3 regions of the Paenibacillus sp. FSL F4-0236 genome follow, and region 2 is predicted to be linked to each of the others. Evidence: riboswitches for the same ligand, from Rfam matches in the RefSeq annotation. Region 2 holds a riboswitch; each other region holds the start of a gene.
What was found. Region 2 has a riboswitch for cyclic di-GMP ahead of NSQ29_RS16670 (DUF6612 family protein). Riboswitches for the same ligand answer to the same signal wherever they lie in the genome.
Positions count from the first base shown of each region.

Region 1 (7,546 bases), 2.1 Mb from region 2:
GTAGTTTTATCAAAGGCCTCCGGCGGTGAACCTGCCTTCTTCGGATACCAGATCAAATCGGTACTCTCAGGTTCGATGGAACCAGGGATTCAAACCGGATCGATTGTCGCTTTAAAACCCGGAGGAGATATGAATCGCTTCAAAAAAGGCGATGTGATCACCTTTAGAAATGAAGAAAACCTGCTAATTACTCACCGTGTTGTAGAAGCAACAATGAACAACGCTACTGGTGAAGCCATGTATCGCACGAAAGGCGATAACAATGATGCGCCTGATATGAACCCTACCAGTTCCACGAATGTTGTAGCTGAGTATACCGGGGTCACCGTACCTTACGTAGGTTACGCTATGAATTTCGCAGTTTCCAAAGCTGGAAGTGTCATGCTCATGATCGTACCAGGCTTGATGCTCCTGCTCTATGCTCTGTATTCGTCATGGAAGGCTGTAGCTGCACTCGAAAAGAAAAATGCTGCTATACTGCCCGCCTCTCCACCCCCAACTGAAATACAGTAATTCGTTGATTGTCCGCTTCCGCTTACGAACCGGAAGTTACAATATATAACTTTTATAAAAAAAACCACAAAAACCGAGGAGGAATTTTAATTATGGGTATCAAAAAAACATTGGGTCTTGGCGTAGCATCTGCAGCACTGGGTTTATCATTGATTGGTGGAGGAACTTTCGCTTACTTTAGTGACACTGCACAAAGCACCGCTACATTCGCAGCAGGTACACTGGATTTGAACTCTGATCCTTCTGTTATCGTTGATTTGAAGGATCTGAAGCCAGGCGATACGATCAAAAGAGACTTCAAACTAAAAAATGACGGTACACTTGATATCGGTTCGATCCTCCTCAAAACAGCTACCTCTATTAATGATGTAGGTGGTAACAACGGCGCTAACGATTTGGCAAAATCCATCAAAGTTAAATTCCTGGTGAATAAAGATAAAAGCGGCATCTTACCTGGTAGTGAAGAGAAAGTAGTTTGGGAAACTACCCTGGCCGATTTGAAGACTCAGACACCGGATCTCGTAAAAAACACTGGACTTGATGCAATCTGGGGTACTAGCGAAGCATCTGGAATTAAGGCCGGCACAAATGATAGCTTCACCGTTCAATTCGAATTTGTTGATAACGGCCAAGAGCAAAACTACTTCCAAAAAGATTCATTAACTCTGACTTGGGATTTCGTAGGTAAGCAAACTGCTGGATCCGCTAAATAATCTAATAAGTCTTCCATTCGAAGAGCAGCAGATTCTTATTCCGGAAAGCGGATAAGTAGATGCTGCTCTTCTCTTTACAATAAACTTTGTCGAATTTATTGATATTTGCTATACTAATAACAAAAATTACGGAGGGGCGTCAGCATAGTGCCACAAAATATGGGCCAACGTATCCAGCATCTCCGCCTAGAAAAGGGATTGTCCCTATCTGAGCTTGCGGACAGAGCGGATGTTGCTAAGTCGTATCTTAGCAATGTGGAGAGAAACATCCAATCCAATCCTTCAATTCAGTTTATCGAAAAGATCGCCGATGCGCTTCAGGTATCCATCCACGCTTTGCTCTATGGAGAACCTAATGATGCTGAGGAGTCACCTTTAGATTCGGAATGGTTCCGATTGGTGCAGGAAGCTATGGCCTCAGGCATAAGCAAACGCGAATTCAAGGAGTTTCTGGACTACCAGAAATGGCGCCTTGATCAGAAGGATTAATATTCCACCTGACCTGATAAGATCCTCTTCTACTCATACTATTAAACATAAGCGCCTTCACCCTCCTAACATGGACCGCGAAGGCGTTTGAATTCTAGCAGAATATAAGGACCAAGTCTGAATCTTATAGATCCTTATATAAAGAAAAAGAGCACAGCGAGTTATCGCTGTGCTCTTTTGATATCTAATGCTCTGAATGTATTACTGCACGGCTTGCACAGTCTTCTCATGAAAGAAGCGACGAATTTCATCTGCCTTTATGCCAGCCTTCTTAGCTGCTAATAATAAATGGACCCACTCTACGTCTAGATCAATGACCTGCTGTTCTCTGTTGCTTCCCTGGTTGGACTTGTCCAAAAAATCTCCTCCTAAGATTTTAGTCCCCAGGCAATCCGGCTGTCATAGTATTTCTACCTTAGACCCGCGACTTTGTGCCCCTGCCTTTCGGCAGGTTTACCTTTTACTGGACCCTTTACACGAAAGGATCTACTTTGAAATATATGAAAATCGCTAACTGCAATAACATTATACTATACTAAAGTGGAAAAGTGTGTCGATTTCTGATTAGTTTTTCCATTAAAAAACAAAAAATAGAAGCGCTTTTGTGCGATATCTTGTCCTATTAACACGATACTCGTCCCATTCATAAAATTAATTAAGCCGATAGAATGATACTTCCTTCCCTATTAGTTAAAAATAAGGATATTAGAATCATTTTAGTGGGCCTTAGGAATGGGTAATGAGAAGAAACAGCGTTCTTTTCATTAGAACAAGCTAACCCATACCATTTTGCGAACGTATTGGACGAAAGAATGAATTGATTACACGTGTGGAAAGTAGCACAATAAGATGAGAAATGAAACCGCAATCATCACAGCTCCAGTAAGCGTTGACACAAAATGTCACGTATGGAGTTCATCCGTTAAGGAGGATGTATTCATGGCAGCCAAAGAGCCCTATAACGAATCCATTTGGAGTAAGTATTACGGACCCAATTTAGGCTACATTCAAGAAAGATATGAACAGTTTGTGAAAGATCCTTCCACCGTAGAGAATAATTATCGCGAGCTTTTTACAAATTCGGGTCCCCCGCCCCTAACACCGGATAGCGAACCGGCTCCACAGCCTCGCATTTCGGGAGACACCGAATGGCTTAGAAAGGCAGTAAGAGCTTCCAAGCTAATCGCTAATATTCGTATATATGGCCATATGGCCGCTGATATTGATCCGCTTGAGCGCGATCACAATCCCATGGCTAAATATCTTGAACTCGAAACCTATGAGCTGACTCGTGAGGATCTGCTCGCACTACCTGCCACGCTCATTTGGGAGAATGCGCCGAATGATGTGCATACCGGATGGGATGCAGTTCAGCGTATGCGTCAGGCTTACACCAAGACAATCGCCTATGAATTCGGGCATGTGCATGAAGAACAAGAACTGAAATGGTTGAACAGACAGGCAGAATCCACAAGCTCACCAGCGCCTTTAAATAATGCAGAACGTAAAGAGCTGCTAAACCGCCTGATCCAAGTAGAGCAATTCGAAACCTTCCTCCACAAAACCTTTGTGGGTCAGAAGCGGTTCAGCTTGGAAGGCAACGACGCTCTCGTACCGATGCTGGATGAAATCGTACGCGCTGCTGCGCATGACGGCGCAGAGCATATTCTGATGGGCATGGCGCATCGTGGTCGCCTCAACGTTCTTGCACATATTTTAGGCAAACCTTATGACATTATATTTTCAGAGTTTCATCATTCTCCGAACAAGGAGCTTTTCCCTTCCGAAGGCTCTACAGGCATTAACTATGGCTGGACGGGTGATGTGAAATACCATCTGGGTGCAGATCGCGCTGTCCGTGAAGGAGAAACCGTACGCACAAGAATAACACTAGCGAATAACCCAAGTCACTTGGAATTCGTCAATCCTGTCGTGGAAGGCTTCACTCGTGCTGCTCAAGAAGATCGGAGCACAGCCGGATTGCCGAAGATTGATACCAGTAAAGCTATGGCGGTACTGATGCATGGCGATGCTGCTTTTCCAGGTGAAGGGATTGTTGCAGAAACACTTAATATTGGCAAACTTCAAGGTTATCAGAATGGCGGGACGATCCATATCATTGTTAATAACCGGATCGGCTTTACGACAGAAAGCGAAGACTCCCGTTCAACGCATTATGCGAGTGACATCGCCAAAGGATATGAAATTCCAATTATCCATGTCAATGCTGATGATCCTGAGGCCTGTATATCAGCCGTTCGTTTAGCTAGTGCATATCGCAATCAATTCAAAAAGGATTTCGTTATTGATCTCATCGGCTATCGTCGTCATGGACATAACGAAATGGATGATCCTGAAACTACACAACCTATCGTGTACGGTAAGGTACGCAATCATCCAACCGTTTACAAGGTGTATGCGGAGCGGCTACAGCGCGAAAAAATTCTTACAGCTGAAGATGTACAAAAGATGCACGTTGAAACAGAAGGCGTATTGCAACGTGCGTACGATAGTATGAAGGAAGGCAATCACAAGAAAAAAGAACCAAAGGCCTTCATTCCTCTTCATACAGATCGCTCAGCGGCAGGCACTACAGCCGTACCGATCTCCAGTCTGCAAGAGATTAATCGTGAGCTACTGAGCGTACCTGATGGATTCCAAGTCTATCCGAAACTGGAGCGAATTCTGCAGCGTCGCAAGGACGCACTGAATGAGGGTGAAAAGGTCGACTGGGCACTCGCTGAGTCCCTCGCCTTCGCAACCATCCTGAAGGATGGAACGCCAATTCGACTTAGCGGTCAGGATGCACAGCGCGGCACCTTCGCACACCGCCATCTGGTGCTGCACGACAGTAAGACAGGAGAATTATTCTCTCCGCTTCATCAGCTAAGTAATTCTCGCGCTTCCTTTGGCGTATATAACAGTCCGCTATCTGAAGCTTCTGTGCTAGGCTTTGAGTATGGTTATAATGTGTTCGCACCAGAAACCTTCGTCATCTGGGAAGCACAATATGGCGACTTCGCCAATGCAGGTCAGGTTATATTTGATCAGTTCATTGCCGCTGGACGTGCGAAATGGACGCAGCGCAGCAATCTCGTCGTCATGTTACCGCATGGCTACGAGGGACAGGGACCCGAACATTCCAGTGGTAGATTGGAACGCTTCCTACAGTTATCCGCGGAAGAGAACTGGACCGTTGCTAACTTGACCACTGCTTCTCAATATTTCCATGTCTTGCGGCGCCAAGCTGCTTTATGTGGACAGGAAGACGCTAAACCACTGGTGATTATGACGCCGAAGAGTCTCATTCGTAATCCGCGCAGCACATCTGCCGGAACTGAGCTCGCTTCCGGACAATTCCAGCCTGTGTTAGCTGAGCCCCTGCTAGGCCAGAAGCCAGGTGAGGTCAAACGTCTAGTAGTCTGCAGCGGTAAAGTAGCTATCGACATCCAAACAGAGCTAGAAGCTGCTTCAGACAAAGATTGGTCATGGCTGCATGTACTGCGCTTAGAGCAACTCTATCCGTTCCCAGAACATGAACTGAGTGCTCACTTAAGCTCCTTCACATCCCTTCAGGAAATTGTCTGGGTGCAAGAAGAGCCGAAGAATATGGGCGGATGGAGTTATACCGAACCTCGGTTACGGGCCATCGCACCGCAAAACACTAGCGTGAGATATATCGGACGTCCTGAACGTTCCAGTCCTGCGAGTGGTTATGCAGATGTTCATAGCTTTGAACAGCGTAGAATTGTTTCAGAGGCCCTAAAAGCAAATTCACAAGTACAAACAGCTGTACCGTCCTCTTAAGAGGACGGTATCACAATAGCGTAAACCATTATGTTTGGGGAGGTAACGGCCTGTGTCAGAAATCTTAGTACCCGATCTGGGAGAATCTATATCCGAAGGAACCATCTACAAATGGCTGGTTAAAGAAGGCGACACGGTAGGTCAAGGTGATGTGCTTGCTGAGTTAGAGACGGATAAAGTGAATTTGGAAATTAGTGCGGAGGTGGAGGGTGTCATCTCCTCCATCCTACGTCAAGCGGGCGAGAACGTAGCCGTTGGCGAAGCCATCGGCATCATTGGAGCCGCTAGCGGTAGTACACCGCAGGCCGCTGAGAGCAAAGCGCCTGAAGCGGCACCGGCAAGCGGCAGCGCAGCAGCCGCACCTGTAGCAGCGCCCGAAGTCGCTGTAGCGGGTGGCGAAAGCCCCGCTGCACTGGCATCGCCGGGCGCACGCAAACTGGCACGGGAGCGCGGCATCGACCTCGGCGATGTTAGCGCCCGTGATCCTATCGGCCGGATTGGTCAGGCCGATGTGTCGGGTCATGGTGCAGCAGCGCCACAGGCCGCTGCACCGGTAGCTCCGGCGGCACAAGCCAAGCCGGAGCCAGCGAAGCCGGCAGCGAGCAAAGCCGCGCCGGAGGATGGCAAGAACGTGGAGCGCAAGCGCATGTCGCGCAGACGGCTCACGATTGCCAGCCGCTTGGTAGAAGCGCAGCAGACCGCAGCCATGCTGACCACCTTCAACGAGGTGGACATGACAGCGATCCTCGACATCCGCAAGCGCCGCAAGGATGCTTTTAAAGAGAAGCATGAAGTAGGACTAGGCTTCATGTCCTTCTTCACCAAAGCCGTGATCGGTGCGCTGAAGACCTACCCTCTGCTGAACGCAGAGATTGACGGTGAAGATCTGGTCGTTAAGAAATTCTACGATATCGGTATTGCCGTTGCAGCTAAGGAAGGTCTGGTGGTTCCGGTTGTCCGTGACGCAGATCGCCTCAGTTTCCCGGAAATCGAACGTCAGATTGGTGAACTCGCTTCCAAGGCACGCGCTAATACACTTAGTCTCTCCGAGCTTCAAGGCGGTACGTTCACTATCACCAACGGCGGTGTATTCGGTTCCCTATTATCCACCCCGATTCTGAATACCCCTCAAGTAGGTATTCTAGGGATGCATAAGATTCAATTGCGTCCAATTGCGCTGGACGAAGAAAGAACCGTTAACCGTCCAATGATGTATATCGCCCTTTCCTACGATCACCGGATCGTTGACGGCTCTGAAGCGGTTAGCTTCCTCGTCAAAGTGAAGGAATTGCTGGAAGATCCAGAAGCACTGCTGCTGGAAGGCTAACCCTGATCGATCTTCCGACTTAAGAATATAAAGAAGGTATCCCTAAAGCTTCGCATTAGGGATACCTTCTTTTATATCTGAATCAACTTTTGAGATGAAGTATTTCATAAGTACAAGGTGAATCATGAATCCCTAGGATAAAAAGTCCGGCGTTGTCGGGAATGCTTCCTACCTTTCATATGATCTAACTGTATTTTATACACTTATTTATTTCTGATCTCCCATATCCTCTTCCTTAATTGCATTCTCTACAACTAAAATCCGTAAAAACGTTTATTTCCACTAATTTAACCAGTAATAGCTGTATTAAATACAACTACAGGGCTTATATAAAGGTATTAGTTAACTTTAATTGTATATAGTACAACTAACTTAGCGCATGCAACTACAAGACTATAAGAATCTACTTCAACAGCTCCCCAGCCAACTGTAAAAATTGCTCCTTACTCAAAATCTTATCTCCGTAGCTGCTGAGTGTATAATACGCATCCTGCTTCTCGTTATACCAATTCAGATAATCGTAGCTTACCTCTTCCTTCACTACTTTGTTATAGATCACTTCTGTGCCAGCCACTATAATCTTATCCGCTTGATTCTCAGGTTCTTGCTCCACGAACACTTTCCCGCCATGCATGATCGTGGCAGAGATACCTATAAAAGCATTATTCTTCGAATAAATTGCACTGATCCAGCCTGG
Region 1 is NZ_JBBOBK010000001.1:5,719,850-5,727,395, forward strand. Features, by position in the region: gene sipW (signal peptidase I SipW) at 1-513, shown strand, start outside; gene NSQ29_RS25545 (TasA family protein) at 606-1,226, shown strand; gene NSQ29_RS25550 (helix-turn-helix domain-containing protein) at 1,386-1,715, shown strand; gene NSQ29_RS25555 (anti-repressor SinI family protein) at 1,917-2,072, opposite strand; cyclic di-GMP riboswitch class I at 2,099-2,183, opposite strand; gene NSQ29_RS25560 (2-oxoglutarate dehydrogenase E1 component) at 2,655-5,522, shown strand; gene odhB (2-oxoglutarate dehydrogenase complex dihydrolipoyllysine-residue succinyltransferase) at 5,575-6,849, shown strand; gene NSQ29_RS25570 (hypothetical protein) at 7,253-7,546, opposite strand, start outside.
Region 1: linked by a shared signal. The riboswitch ahead of NSQ29_RS25555 (anti-repressor SinI family protein) and the one ahead of NSQ29_RS16670 (DUF6612 family protein) in region 2 are both predicted to bind cyclic di-GMP.

Region 2 (7,546 bases):
TTTTTTGAACTTTCTCAGGCTCTTTCGGGGAAAATCTGATTCGTACAGGGAACTCTACATGTGTCATCCCCGTGGATTTAATAACCTCAGATGTGCTTTGCACCGTCATATTTGTTCCATTCAGATAATCCTGAATGACTTCAATGGCTTCACCACTCCAGCCGTAGGAGCCAAAGGCTGCAGCAAGTTTACCTTCCAGATTCATATTGTGCAATTCTTTCAGAATGTTCTCCAGGTTCCCAATCATGTCCGCGTATTTAGTGGAGCTGCCAATAAAGACCGCGTCAGCTGACGTTATACTGTTCAGAATATCGGTGGCACTACTTTTATCTGCATCCCAGACCTCTGTCTCTATATTATTTTCCTGCAAGCAATCCTGTAAGATTTTGGCCATCTTCTTGGTACTGTTTTTGATGGTGGTATATACGATGGTTGCCTTTTTTCCTTGCGTCGTTTCACGGCTCAACGTGGCGTACATCCCGATATATTTACGTATGTCCTTCCGAATCACAAACCCATGGGAAGGAGCGATCATCCGGATCTCAAGATCCTTAGCAGCCTCTAACAGTGTTCTTACATATCTTCTGTGAGGATGAATAATTGCTGCGTAATAGCCCTGGAAATCTTCCGTAATATCAAACCCGGCTTCATCGCTGAATAGATTCTCCACCGCAACATGCGTGCTAAAAATATCACAAGGAAATAAGATTTGATCTTCGATACAATAGGTGATCATCGTTTCTGCGGTATGGAGATACGGTGTTTCTTTAAACAGCAGCGTTTTCCCACCAATATCCAGCTTGTCTCCATCTTTCACCACCAGGAAGTTCCGGCTATGAAGCTTGTACATTTCCTGCAATTCTGGAACAGCAATCTCGGTGCATACGATCGTGGCGTTTGCAGCCTTGGCAGCGAGAGCTGCCAGTCCACCAGAGTGATCAGGCTCTGTATGGTTAATGACAATGTAATGAATATCTAGAAGATCAATCATTTCACCCAGACACTCGGCATATTCACGTCCGAATTCCATATCTACGGTATCAATGACAGTCGGTTTACCTGTTTTTAATAAGTAGGAATTATAGGTAGTTCCTTTTTCTAGAATCAGGCGATGAAAAGGAACATGACGGTTATCAATTTTGCCTATCCAGTAAATATCCTCGGCGATTTTCTTGAATTGTGTACTCATTTCTATAACCTCCAATGTTTGATTGATAATGTTTATCAACAACCATATTTTATTATGGCTGCCAAACAAAAAAGAGGATTTGAATCAAATTATGAAAGTTTGAAAAAAATGAATACCTTTAATTTAGACGATCTAAATAAAGTGATTATGCGTTGGGTCACATTTTTAATAAAAAGCCACACAAATGTTTGCACTTCGCCTTAAAGAAAGAATAACCCATAACAACTTTATGCCATATCCTAATGAAAATAATAAAAAGGTGGGTATCCATGACTGAAATACAAATAGCTGCTGTGGGAGATCTAATGGTCAAACGTTATATTATTTCGGATGCTAAACAGCCTGACGGAACCTATTCATTCAGCCCCCTGTTTGCAAAAGTAGCTCCTTATCTAAAACAGGCTGATTTGACGATTGGCAATCTCGAAACCACCTTTGCTGGAAGTGGCCCCGAATGCAGGAAAAGCCCACGATCAGGCGGTCCGATATTCAAATGTCCAGACGAACTGGCCCCTGCACTTAAGGAAGCCGGATTCAACGTATTAGTAACGGCCAACAATCATTGCATGGATTATGGTGCCCCGGGTCTGGTTCGGACGTTACGAGTTCTGGACCGTAATGGAATCGACCACACGGGAACAGCTAAATCATTAGAAGAATCCAAGAGAGCTCTTATTAAAAACGTCAAAGGAATTACGATCGGCATCCTCTCCTACACAGCAGGAACCAACCGAATTCCGGTACCAGTGAGTAAGCCATGGCTGGTTAACCGGATATCTACGCCCAAGATCATTCGGGAGATTCGAGATTTAAAAAAGAAAGTCGATCTAGTCTTGCTTTATCTGCATTTTGGAAGCGAATATCGTTACACTCCAAACAAGAGGCAAAAAGAGCTGGTCAATCTCTTCTTTAAAAATGGAGCTGACATCATACTGGGTTCTCACCCACATGTTCTTCAACCGTTAGCGCTTCGGGGAAAAAAACAATTTGTTATTTACTCATTGGGAAATTTTGTTTCGACTAAACTAATGAATATTCCTTATACACAAAGCGGTATCATTCTTACGCTTAAAATAAAGAAGGATGAAAGAGGACACACAAGTATAAATAACGTAGGTTACATCCCGACTTGCGTAGATCGAAGAATAAAAAGCGGTAGGAAAGTTACAGAGATCATCCCCATCCGCGACGCATTAAAGAGAAGCGACACCGACATAAGAACAGAATGGCGAAATCTCATGAATCGAATGTTGAAGCATACGACGTCAATCTTAAAGAGGGAATAGAAACGTTATTAAAATAGAGAATACAGCAAAAAGCGCTGTTCTACTGAACAGCGCTTTTTGCTCCATATGAAAACGACCTTATTATTCTAGTTCGGCGGGCTTTACAATGGTTGTACCTTTGTTATTCTTGGAATACTTAGCTTCGATTTTCGTGTTGTATGTATCCTTTTCTCCATCACTTATCAGCACATAACTCAGATCGACTGTCAGCTTTTCCGTCTGCCAGGTCTTAGTATTGACGAATAATTTCCACGTTACGCTTTTGGGTTGAACTGTCTCACCATCCCAGAGGTTCTCCTGGTCATAGAGTTTGATTATTCCCTTAGCTGCTGTCGGATCGGTTACCGTGAACTGCAGGACGGTCTGAGCACCAGCAGTGCTGACTTTCATAGATTTTTTATAATTTTTAACCGAATCAAGCATGGAAACAGGATCGTATTGACCTTTGGAGTAAAAAGAATCCCACTCCATCTTCTCCAGTGCAATCCAATACTGTGCATCGGGATCGATTGGCTCGCCGTCATCGTCGTAACCTTCATCTTCAGATTCATCGATCAGTTCACTTCCGTCTACAAGATAGTAAAACTCCTTGTCATTGGCATATAGACTGTACGATGTATCTAAAAGACTACTATCAACGGTGCCAGCTGCAGCAAAATTCGGCAGTCGATTAATATCCAGCTTCAGTGTGTTAGTGTTGCTGATACGTACCCCACCGCTCTGAATATCCTGTTTTTTGATCACATCTAAGTGAAAATTCTTTATTGCTTTAGAGGCTGCCGTTACTTTGCTAATCATTTGATCCGCGGTTACTGCTGTTGTGGTAGCTGCAGACACGACTTCAGGATTAGACATCCATCCGATCGTTCCGGACAGCAATATAGCACCTACTGCCAAACTAGTGCCTATTGTTTTGAAAAAACTGTTCATGTACTTCCCCTTTCGGCCCCTTGCGATAATGTAACGCCGTATAGATCGAAATAATAAAAGAGCTCAAAATAGACTACATATTCTTAGAGCTATCCTTTATGCTTCATAAGATATCCCTATGGCGGCCTGGCGATCATTTCCTTCTGTAGAAAGGCTTTAGACCCATGGCTTTGTGTCATCATCTTTCGATGATTTTACCTTTAACGCGGACATTCAATTAGTTTTAATTAGCTTACGGACGCATGTCCCACCGCTAATTTTATCATGGTTATAATTACCTGTAAACAACTTATCTTCCATTCGAATTCGCTATGATACTCAGAAGAAATACTACAATCAAAATGAAAAATGAACGATTACATACGCTTATAAGTCTTATTAATGAGAACATCAAAGACAGGGGGTGCAGCAAAATGAGTGACCGGGAAATTTTCGAGCTCTATAAAGAACAAGTATATTATTTTTGTTACTACTTAATGAAAAATCAGGCAGATGCGGAGGATATTTCCCAAGAGGTATTTGTAAAAGTTATCTTAGCGGATAAGTCGAAGGTAAGAAACTTGAAAGCTTGGATTTTACGAATTGCTTCGAATGAGTGCAACAGTGTGATCAAAAGGCGTAAGACGGGGTGGATGAAAGAAGTACGTAATTATTTACTATCCAGGTCTGAGGAATCAAACCCTGTAGAAAAACGTTTGGATCGACAGGAAACTAAAAAAGAATTACAAGGGTTATACAGTCAGCTTCCCGACAAAATCAGAATGGTAGTAGTCCTTCGTTTTATAAACGAATTGACTGTACCCGAGATCTCTAAAGTTATGAGCATACCCGAAGGAACTGTAAAATCCAGACTGAACAAGGGACTTAAAATACTAAATAGAATGGGTGGAACCCAACTAAAGGAGCTGAATAGTAATGAGTCTCTATATTGAAAAAGATAAACATATTCCCCGACCGGATTATGATTTGATGTGGACTGCCATAGAACAAGAAGCATATACACGTCAAAGAAATCTGCATTCCTCCCAGAATACTCCTAGGTCTAATAAAAAGGTTATTCCTATCAGCATCGTCTTCTCTTGCCTCTTACTTGTAGCCATTCCTGTATTCGCTAGTATGACGATTAATTGGGATAAAATTGGTGGTCGAAGTGTGAGCAATGCATTAAATAATGGCATCGGTCAACAGTATAATCTTCAAACTTCCAGTTCAGGAGTAACAATGAATTTGAACGGTGTTGTAACTGATGGAGAAAAAATGAAAATGCTGTTATCACTTGATACTAAATCTGATCTATCTCAATATACTGGATTTGCTACAGAGGAAAACATCATGACTAGTGAATCCGGTGCCAAGGCAAAGGTATACGGTTATTTAGAATACGATCCTGAAAGCCAGAAACTCATTGGAGTATATGAGACACCTGATACATTAAAGGATGATAAAAAGGACTACAGGTTTGAAGCACGGAATCTCATTTTTTACAGTGATCGGAATATTCCCTTACAATCTAATCATCAAGCAGGGGATACAATCGATACTGGAGTTAAGCAATATCCAAGCATTCAAATCGAATCCGTTCGACATGTTTCCAATCAAACCATTATCCGTTACAAAGTCGCTGCATCACCATCTGACTTAGGACGGGGTAACCCACATTTGGTAGTTAGTACTGCAGGTCAAGAGAATGAGGCAATTCCAACCATCATGCCTAACGAAGGATCGGATTTATTTATTGAACAGGTTTTCAATATAACTGAATCAGATTGGAAGGAAGTTAGTCTTCATTTTAGTTACATTGAAGAAGCGAAACGTATTTTAGGTACATGGAAGTTCGATTTTAAAGCAGATGGACAAAAAGCAAGTGAGGCGATTTACACTAAGAAACTGCATAACAGTCCTGAATTTCAAGAAAAGACCGGTATAACCTTAGATCAGCTAGTGGTTACCCCTTTGGATATCCAAATTCTAATAGATGAAAATGATTCGCTTAAAAAAGGAATTGTCCACTATAATACCGCTCAGTTGGTTATAGGTGATAAAACAATCACTGGGGGTTGGAATTTGAAAGGAGATCATTCCGAAAGCTACCAGCATTTATTTCAATTTGAATCTCCGGAATGGTATAACAACTGGTCCGATGTTCCAATGAAACTTATATTAAAGGATGCTGTCATTGAGAAACGTGATACCAGTAAGAATTGGATCACAATAAACAAACCTAAAGAAGAAAAACAGTTCACTTCACTTGATGTCGATGGATTAGACATTGAATTCACATACTATACTGAAGGCGAAAATTTGATTGTTGAATCATCATCCAAATCTCCTCACTTCAAAAGCGTTAACCAAACTACGTTACGGATTAATGGCAAAGAAGTGGTGCCTGAAATTACACCTAAGGGCATGATATCTACAGGAACTAATATTGATAGCTACAAAGATATTCCTTTCGACGAAAAAATCGAACTGAACCCTGGTATCTATAAATATAGCGCTCCTAGCCGGAACGAGGAAATTAAACTTTAATACAGGAAGTTAATCTATTGTCCCGCCCTTTTTAGTTAATCCTAAGGGCGGGTTATTTTTTGGATAGAATCAATTCTGTTATGTATCTCTTTTATTTCCTTCATAACAAAAAAAGCATAGAACGGACTCAAGTCCGCCTTATGCTTTCCATTATTAGGATAAACAATATTTAACCAGCGCATCACGCACACCATGCTCATTGTTCGAACCCGTAACAGCATTCGCTGCCGCTTTTACCTCTACAGGAGAATTATCCATCGCCACGCCCATCCCCGCATAGGTAAGCATAGAAATATCATTAAAATAATTACCGATTGAGAGGACTTCTTCTTGCGGAATTCCCAGCTTCACAGCGAGATTTCTTAATGCGTTTCCCTTAGAAGATTCGGGATGCATCAAATCAACGAAAAATTCACCACTCCGCAAAATATTGTACTCAGGAGCCCAAGTACGCCATTCACGTTCAGCTTCGTCAAGGATTTCTGGCTGTGTAAATACAGTAAACTTAACAACCGGTTCACGGAAATCTTCCCAGGCTGGTAGCGTCGCTGGCACAATACGGAAGTGCTCATACATATAATTAGCTTCTTTAGTCAGATTCTCTACATTATCAACATACATATCAAAAGCAGTATTCACATCATAATGAATATTGTGCTTACGGCAATAGTCAATATAGGGGTCAAGACCACGTGCATCCATACCATATTGGTGCAGCACTTCTCGATCTTCCACTCGTACCGTCGCTGCTCCATTGTGACCAAGCACGTAACCAGTCAGCCCCATTTCCTCCATGAAAGGAATCGAGTTCTGTGGACTACGTCCCGTACACAATACGATTTGACCGCCAAGACGTGTAACCTCAGCAATAGCTTCCTTATTCTCAGAGCTTAAGTGGTGATCATCATTTAATAGCGTACCGTCCACATCTAGTGCAATCAGTTTGTATCTCATACTCCACCATCCTTGTCTTTCTTTTTCTATATATATTGAACTTGAGGCTTTTTGTGTTAAGTGTCAGTCGCAACTACGGTGAATGTTTGGACTTCCAGCCGCTGTTGTTTCCAGATTTCTTAATTTATACCGTTTAATAGCGGATGAAATCCGGAAACAAAGGCGGTCGCTATCGCTCTTACAGTTCCAAAATTCCCCTCCGTCTCTCCCTTCTCTTATCCCAAGTTTCCAAATTCAAATTATATATCATTTTCTCTACTATCCTTCTGACCCATCTGTGCCTAAGAGTGCCAGTTCCTCTAACGTCAGTTCCCGACAAGCTCCAAGCGGCAGACTTTCATCCAGCTTCAATTCTCCCATAGATACACGTTTCAGAAAAGTGACTTTTTTGCCTACCGCCTGAAACATACGCTTCACCTGATGAAATTTCCCCTCAGTGATGATAAGTGAAATATGGGAAATCACTTTGCTGCCGCGCTCTCTTCCAAGAATGGTTAAGTGTGCAGGTAAAGTAACGTAGCCATCTTCCAGCTCCACCCCTGCTGCAAAAACCGCGACATCATCCGCGTCTACATCGCCCTCGATGGTTGCCTCGTACGTTTTCGGGACATGCTTACGTGGTGACAGCAATTCATGGGCAAGCTTCCCATCATTAGTG
Region 2 is NZ_JBBOBK010000001.1:3,656,418-3,663,963, forward strand. Features, by position in the region: gene NSQ29_RS16660 (FprA family A-type flavoprotein) at 1-1,189, opposite strand, end outside; gene NSQ29_RS16665 (CapA family protein) at 1,459-2,475, shown strand; gene NSQ29_RS16670 (DUF6612 family protein) at 2,557-3,405, opposite strand; cyclic di-GMP riboswitch class I at 3,523-3,614, opposite strand; gene NSQ29_RS16675 (RNA polymerase sigma factor) at 3,819-4,337, shown strand; gene NSQ29_RS16680 (DUF4179 domain-containing protein) at 4,321-5,934, shown strand; gene NSQ29_RS16685 (Cof-type HAD-IIB family hydrolase) at 6,088-6,888, opposite strand; gene NSQ29_RS16690 (pseudouridine synthase) at 7,147-7,546, opposite strand, start outside.

Region 3 (7,546 bases), 1.8 Mb from region 2:
CCTTACGGTACACCTTCAACCCACATACAACGCTCCCCTACCCCAGATACATACGTATCTAGCCATAGCTTCGGTGGTGTGTTTAGCCCCGTTACATTTTCGGCGCAGAGTCACTCGACCAGTGAGCTATTACGCACTCTTTCAATGGTGGCTGCTTCTAAGCCAACATCCTGGTTGTCTGTGCAACTCCACATCCTTTCCCACTTAACACACACTTGGGGACCTTAGCTGATGGTCTGGGCTGTTTCCCTTTTGACAATGGATCTTAGCACTCACTGTCTGACTCCCGGCAATAAGTATATGGCATTCGGAGTTTGACTGAGCTTGGTAATCCTTGCGGACCCCGCACCCAATCAGTGCTCTACCTCCACTACTCTTATACCGAGGCTAGCCCTAAAGCTATTTCGGGGAGAACCAGCTATCTCCGAGTTCGATTGGAATTTCTCCGCTACCCCCACCTCATCCCCGCATTTTTCAACATGCGTGGGTTCGGGCCTCCAGTGCGTGTTACCGCACCTTCACCCTGGACAGGGGTAGATCACACGGTTTCGGGTCTACGTCCACATACTAAATCGCCCTATTCAGACTCGCTTTCGCTGCGGCTCCGTCTTCTCGACTTAACCTTGCATGTTAAACGTAACTCGCCGGTTCATTCTACAAAAGGCACGCCATCACCCATAGATAGGGCTCTGACTTTTTGTAAGCACACGGTTTCAGGTTCTATTTCACTCCCCTTCCGGGGTGCTTTTCACCTTTCCCTCACGGTACTGTTTCACTATCGGTCGCCAGGTAGTATTTAGCCTTAGCAGATGGTCCTGCTGGATTCATACGGGGTTTCACGTGCCCCGCACTACTCGGGATCCGTCTCGGAGAGAACACAGTTTAGGCTACAGGGCTTTTACCTCTATCGCGGGCCTTTCCAGACCTCTTCACCTACCATATTCCTTTGTAACTCCATGTGAGACGTCCCACAACCCCTAAGAGCAAGCTCTTAGGTTTAGGCTGTTCCGCGTTCGCTCGCCGCTACTGACGGAATCACTATTGTTTTCTCTTCCTCAGGGTACTTAGATGTTTCAGTTCCCCTGGTCTGCCTCTACATCTCCTATGTGTTCAGAGATGAGTAACTGCGAATTACCACAGCTGGGTTTCCCCATTCGGACACCCCCGGATCAAAGCTTGCTTACAGCTCCCCGAGGCAGTTTCGTTGTTCGCCACGTCCTTCGTCGGCTCCTGGCGCCTAGGCATCCTCCGTGTGCTCTTATTAGCTTAACCTTGATTTTTCCTAAGAAAAATCTCACTAATAACATTTACTTGTTTACACAAGTTGCTAAAAGATGTTCTAAAACGCAAATTCGTTTCGGTATCCAGTTTTCAAGGATCAAGTTTAAAAATGAGAGCTTAAACTCTCAAAACTGAGCAACGAGTGAGTTGTGGAAGCTTAGCTTCCGATTTGAATGTCTTCATTGCAGAAGACGATTCTCCATAGAAAGGAGGTGATCCAGCCGCACCTTCCGATACGGCTACCTTGTTACGACTTCACCCCAATCATCTACCCCACCTTCGGCGGCTGGCTCCCTTGCGGGTTACCCCACCGACTTCGGGTGTTGTAAACTCTCGTGGTGTGACGGGCGGTGTGTACAAGACCCGGGAACGTATTCACCGCGGCATGCTGATCCGCGATTACTAGCAATTCCGACTTCATGCAGGCGAGTTGCAGCCTGCAATCCGAACTGAGACCGGCTTTGATGGGATTGGCTTCACCTCGCGGTTTCGCTTCCCGTTGTACCGGCCATTGTAGTACGTGTGTAGCCCAGGTCATAAGGGGCATGATGATTTGACGTCATCCCCACCTTCCTCCGGTTTGTCACCGGCAGTCACTCTAGAGTGCCCAACATTACTTGCTGGCAACTAAAGTTAAGGGTTGCGCTCGTTGCGGGACTTAACCCAACATCTCACGACACGAGCTGACGACAACCATGCACCACCTGTCTCCTCTGTCCCGAAGGCCGCCACTATCTCTAGTGGATTCAGAGGGATGTCAAGACCTGGTAAGGTTCTTCGCGTTGCTTCGAATTAAACCACATACTCCACTGCTTGTGCGGGTCCCCGTCAATTCCTTTGAGTTTCAGTCTTGCGACCGTACTCCCCAGGCGGAGTGCTTACTGTGTTAACTTCGGCACCAAGGGTATCGAAACCCCTAACACCTAGCACTCATCGTTTACGGCGTGGACTACCAGGGTATCTAATCCTGTTTGCTCCCCACGCTTTCGCGCCTCAGCGTCAGTTACAGCCCAGAAAGTCGCCTTCGCCACTGGTGTTCCTCCACATATCTACGCATTTCACCGCTACACGTGGAATTCCACTTTCCTCTTCTGTACTCAAGTCACCCAGTTTCCAGTGCGACCTCAGGTTGAGCCCAAGGTTTAAACACCAGACTTAAATGACCGCCTGCGCGCGCTTTACGCCCAATAATTCCGGACAACGCTTGCCCCCTACGTATTACCGCGGCTGCTGGCACGTAGTTAGCCGGGGCTTTCTTCTCAGGTACCGTCACTCCGATAGCAGTTACTCTACCGGACGTTCTTCCCTGGCAACAGAGCTTTACGATCCGAAAACCTTCATCACTCACGCGGCGTTGCTCCGTCAGACTTTCGTCCATTGCGGAAGATTCCCTACTGCTGCCTCCCGTAGGAGTCTGGGCCGTGTCTCAGTCCCAGTGTGGCCGTTCACCCTCTCAGGTCGGCTACGCATCGTCGCCTTGGTGGGCCGTTACCCCACCAACTAGCTAATGCGCCGCAGGCCCATCCCTCAGTGACAGATTGCTCCGTCTTTCATTCTTTCTTCAGGAGAAAAAAGAAATTATCCGGTATTAGCTACCGTTTCCGGTAGTTATCCCAGTCTAAGGGGCAGGTTGCCTACGTGTTACTCACCCGTCCGCCGCTAAGTTACTTTGAAAGCAAGCTTTCAAAGTAACTCCGCTCGACTTGCATGTATTAGGCACGCCGCCAGCGTTCGTCCTGAGCCAGGATCAAACTCTCCAATTAGTATTGAAAAGAGCGATATGCTCATTTTGAAACATCTGACGAGAAAATTAATTCTCTAATTTTGGATTTCACTTTCGTGATTTCCTACTCACTCGTTGTTCAGTTTTCAAAGATCAAGTTCTCGTTGGCGCCGTTTAATGTCTCAGCAGCAACTCTTATAATATATCATGTTGTTCTCAGTAATGCAAGCTTTATTTTTCGAAAGCCGTTTATATAACTCTCACAAACATTGCCTGTACGCTGTCTAACAACGCTTAACTATAATAACCTATCTATTCATAGAAAAGCAACCCCTAATAGAAAAATAAACAACTAGCTTAATAATTAAGCTGGTTGTTTATTTAATAGAGTTATGAATCTAGCGATGCAAATTAATAGTATTTTGCTGCAGTATACTTACTTGAAGCCTTAATAAAATCCGTATTCTTCTTACTCTTCGCTGACGATGCATCTACCGTTGTATCAATAGTAACCCATTTCCCATCCATCAACACTTCATTCCATGCATGGTATTGCGTAACGTAGCTAGTATTCCCCATCACCAATTTAGCAGGCACATCTACACTACGCAGCATTGCGGCAAAAAGAGAAGCATAGTCATAGCAGATTCCTTTTTTAGTATTCAAAGTGTTGTTAATGTTCGGAATGTAATCTGTTGTTACGTTATTAGCAAGAGAATAATCGTATTGTACATTAGCAACTACATAGTTATAGATTGCCTTAACTTTCTCTTCATCTGTTGTTTTGCCTTTTGTAAGCTCTTTTGCCTTAAGGATCGCTTTATCAGAAGAACTCCATTTCACATTCTGTACGGAGCCCAAATATACGGAATTCGAGTCACTCATGGTTACGTCTACTACTTCGGAATATAACGCTTTGTATTTATTGCCGGTTGTATTCTCAAGAACAGAAACCTTATAAGTACCATTACCTTGTTGTAAAGGGAAGTCCTCAGCTTGTTCAGAAGCATATAAGTTATATGTATAGCTGCTGTTGTCTTTAGTGATCATGAGTTTGATTCTTTTATCTTTCGGAATATCATAGTTAATTCCAATAACACCTTGAGCCACTTTCGATGTAATCAACCAGCTTGCATCTACACTTGCGGCTTGAGCTGTGCTTACCGGAACCGCAGTAATCAGTACGAACAGCGCCACCATCATAAAATAAACCTTTTTCACGGATAAAACCCCTTTCGGTAGCTGGCTGCCATCCTTTCGGGAAGGCCCTTTAGCTTTGCGTCCCTACCTTTCGATAGGTTTGCCGTTATCGTATAAGCTCTATCTGTTCTAATTTCACTAGACAAATTAACAGAATCAGTCCAAGTAGAAATATGAATCTAAGATTCTTATATATTTTATAAAAACAAAAAAAGCCTCTTCATTCGGTAACTGGCTGCCATCCTTACGGGAAGGCCCTTTAGCTTTGCGTCCCTACCTTTCGATAGGTTTGCCGTTTATCGTGTTTAGCTTTTATAGTCTTATACTACCATATTTATCCTCGTAAACAAGAACAAAATTGCTAGATTTACTATTATTTTATAGTTATTTCTCTGTATTTGAGTTTTCTTGTTATTTCTCGTCAACGATTAGGAAAGCTTGGCATGAACAATCAAACGATGTGTAGGATCTACTAGTGGGTCACACGTAATTAGAGTAAGAATTTTATCTTTGTTATTCCCGTCTAGAACAGACACATCACTAGGAAGTACAACAGAAATATCATAAACCTCGTAATTATAAGTCTGATCGCTAGTCTTTACCGTAATCGTATCCCCAATCACAACCTCATTCAGCCTGTTAAACAATCTGCCCGTAGTTCTAGCTCTATGTGCAGCTATTGCGGCGTTCCCTATTTCTCCTATTGGAGTTGTTTCTTTCATATGGGCCGCAGCATGCTTCATATTCGCTTTAGTAGCCCCTTCTAATACAGGTAGCTTCAGATCGATCTTATCGATCTCAATTAATGCGATAACTTTGCCACCCACTTCAATTTCCGGTTCCGGCTTTTCTGTTTCTTGCGGCTGTGCTTGTGCATCTAAAGCTGATTCCTCCGCTAGTAGCTGAGTGACCTCGGCATATCTGCTCTTTAGATCAGGTGGTGGAGTACTTTCACTGGTGCTCAGTTCAGCTGATTCTAATAGCTTATCCTGCTGCCAGTCGTTATACCATTCGTTAGCTTTTGGATAGAGCATGATAAGGATCCCCGCCAGTATGAGCACATACGAGAATTTACGCATGATTTTCACCTCCGTAGATTGGTTCTACTGAACTTTAGAATACCCATTTACGACTTCCGAAGAAGTTAATAATCACCGTCACAAACGTTACTAATACCTTAGAGATCAACACTTGAATGCCTAGTTTGTCAGTCAACAGATGCATTAGCAACAGCGATATTCCGAGTACTACCAGATTCAGTACGATAAACTTCAGCAACTGCGTCTTATCAAAACCCTCTTTATTGCCACGGTCACGATCCTTGAAGGTTACTTTTTTATTCAAAATAAAGCTGTTCGCTGTCCCTGCACTATAAGAAATCACCTGTGCCAACGCATATACCATCCCAAGTGAGTTCAGTAATGTAAAGATTACGAAATCAATGAGGGTATTTACCAGACCTACAGCATTAAATTTGAGAAACTGTATGAAAGCAGTCCGAAAGTTCTTATCTGACATCTTTGTAATCCTTCCGGCGATCCACTTCTTCTTCGTCACGATATCCTATGGTCTCACTGACAATATACAACGGTCTATCCTTAGACTCGTCATAAATCCGTCCAATATACTCACCGATTACACCTAGCAGCATCAGAACGATACCGTTAAAGAGCAAATTGACCCCTACAATGGAAGCCCAACCTGGAACCGTCCATGAGGTGAAAAAGATTCTTTGAAACAATACGAAGAATAAATAGAGAAAGCTGGAGAAGGAAAGAAAGAATCCGACATACGTAGCAATCTTAAGTGGCTTATGCGAAAAGGAAGTGATCCCATCCAGCGCAAAACGAATCATTTTCTTAAGAGGATACTTGGTTTCTCCTGCAAATCGTTCTTCCCGCTCATATTCCACCATCGTCTGCTTGAAGCCGACCCAGCTCACTAAACCTCTGACATACCGATTTTTTTCCTTGAGACCTCGCAAGACATCACATACCTTACGATCAATAAGACGAAAATCACCTGTGTCCGTGGGAATGTCTACACTTGTCATGCTGCTGAGCAATCGATAAAAGATCTTGGCCGTTACCTTTTTGAACATCGTTTCTCCACGGCGCTTCAGCCGCTTCGCATACACAACGTCATAGCCCTCTTTCCACTTCTCGATCATTTGCAAAATGACCTCCGGTGGATCTTGAAGGTCAGCGTCAATAACAACAACCGCTTGACCTTCGGCATAGTCCATGCCAGCTGTAATCGCTACCTGATGTCCGAAATTACGCGAGAAGTCAATTAGCTTGACGCATTCATCCCGATCACTGATCTCCCGAATCATCTGGGCCGAACGATCACGACTTCCGTCATTAACGAAGACTAGCTCATAAGTATCGCCGCATTCGTCCATTACTTTTTTCAAACGTTCGTAAGTAACGCTAATTACTTGCTCCTCATTGAACATGGGTACAATTACACTATATCTGGCTTTCACCTTTATTCCTCCTAAAAGCTTTATGGAGCGTTACATCTTTCTATTCTTCATAATAACGCTGTAAGCATAAACTTATTGTTATAAATATTTTAAAAAAATCTTAGAAAACCCAAGATGGGAACCAACGCAGCATATTCTTCACATAATCTCCGCTTACCTGCATCCCTGACAGGACAGGGTAGAACGCGACAAAGAGCAGTAAAGCAACAGCCACATAGACATAACTAACATAACGAGCCTCAGGATATTTGCTATCTAGCAACTTCATTATATATACAATACCAAGAATCATAAAAGGCACCATAGCAAAATAATGGTAGATAAAGGTTTCCCTTGGGACAAGCATCCACGGAACATATTGTGAGAAAAAGGCGATCCAGATCATATAGAGGGTCTTATCTTTGCGTTTCAGTGTAATCCACAGTGTTGCCAGCATTGCGAAAATCCCCGTCCACCAGATAAGCGGATTCCCCATAGTCACTATACTGCTGACCTGACCTTGCGGCAATCCCTCACTGCCACTGAAGAACCAGACGGGTCTCTTCATAAACGGCCATTGCCACCAGGAGGACGCAAAAGGATGTGTAGCTACAAGCTGACTGTGATAGTTGTACATGTTCTTTTGGGAATCAATCAAGCCTTTTATAGTAAAGCCCTCTGCGGATGCAGATAAACCCGGAACAAAAGATAAACTATAAATAATGACCGGTATGATTACGAAGAATGCAACACAACTAGCTAGCGTAATAATGGTATTCTTCCAGAACGAATTTACGGCTTCGCGACAGGTACCCAGCAGTTCCTTGTCTTTGATCTTCCCTTCCGCGAGCAACCGTCCCGATGCTTTATATTCT
Region 3 is NZ_JBBOBK010000001.1:5,421,609-5,429,154, forward strand. Features, by position in the region: rRNA gene NSQ29_RS24205 (23S ribosomal RNA) at 1-1,272, opposite strand, end outside; rRNA gene NSQ29_RS24210 (16S ribosomal RNA) at 1,487-3,044, opposite strand; gene NSQ29_RS24215 (transglutaminase-like domain-containing protein) at 3,416-4,225, opposite strand; cyclic di-GMP riboswitch class I at 4,239-4,319, opposite strand; cyclic di-GMP riboswitch class I at 4,428-4,508, opposite strand; gene NSQ29_RS24220 (class D sortase) at 4,633-5,283, opposite strand; gene NSQ29_RS24225 (GtrA family protein) at 5,318-5,722, opposite strand; gene NSQ29_RS24230 (glycosyltransferase family 2 protein) at 5,712-6,692, opposite strand; gene NSQ29_RS24235 (phospholipid carrier-dependent glycosyltransferase) at 6,793-7,546, opposite strand, start outside.
Region 3: linked by a shared signal. The riboswitch ahead of NSQ29_RS24215 (transglutaminase-like domain-containing protein) and the one ahead of NSQ29_RS16670 (DUF6612 family protein) in region 2 are both predicted to bind cyclic di-GMP.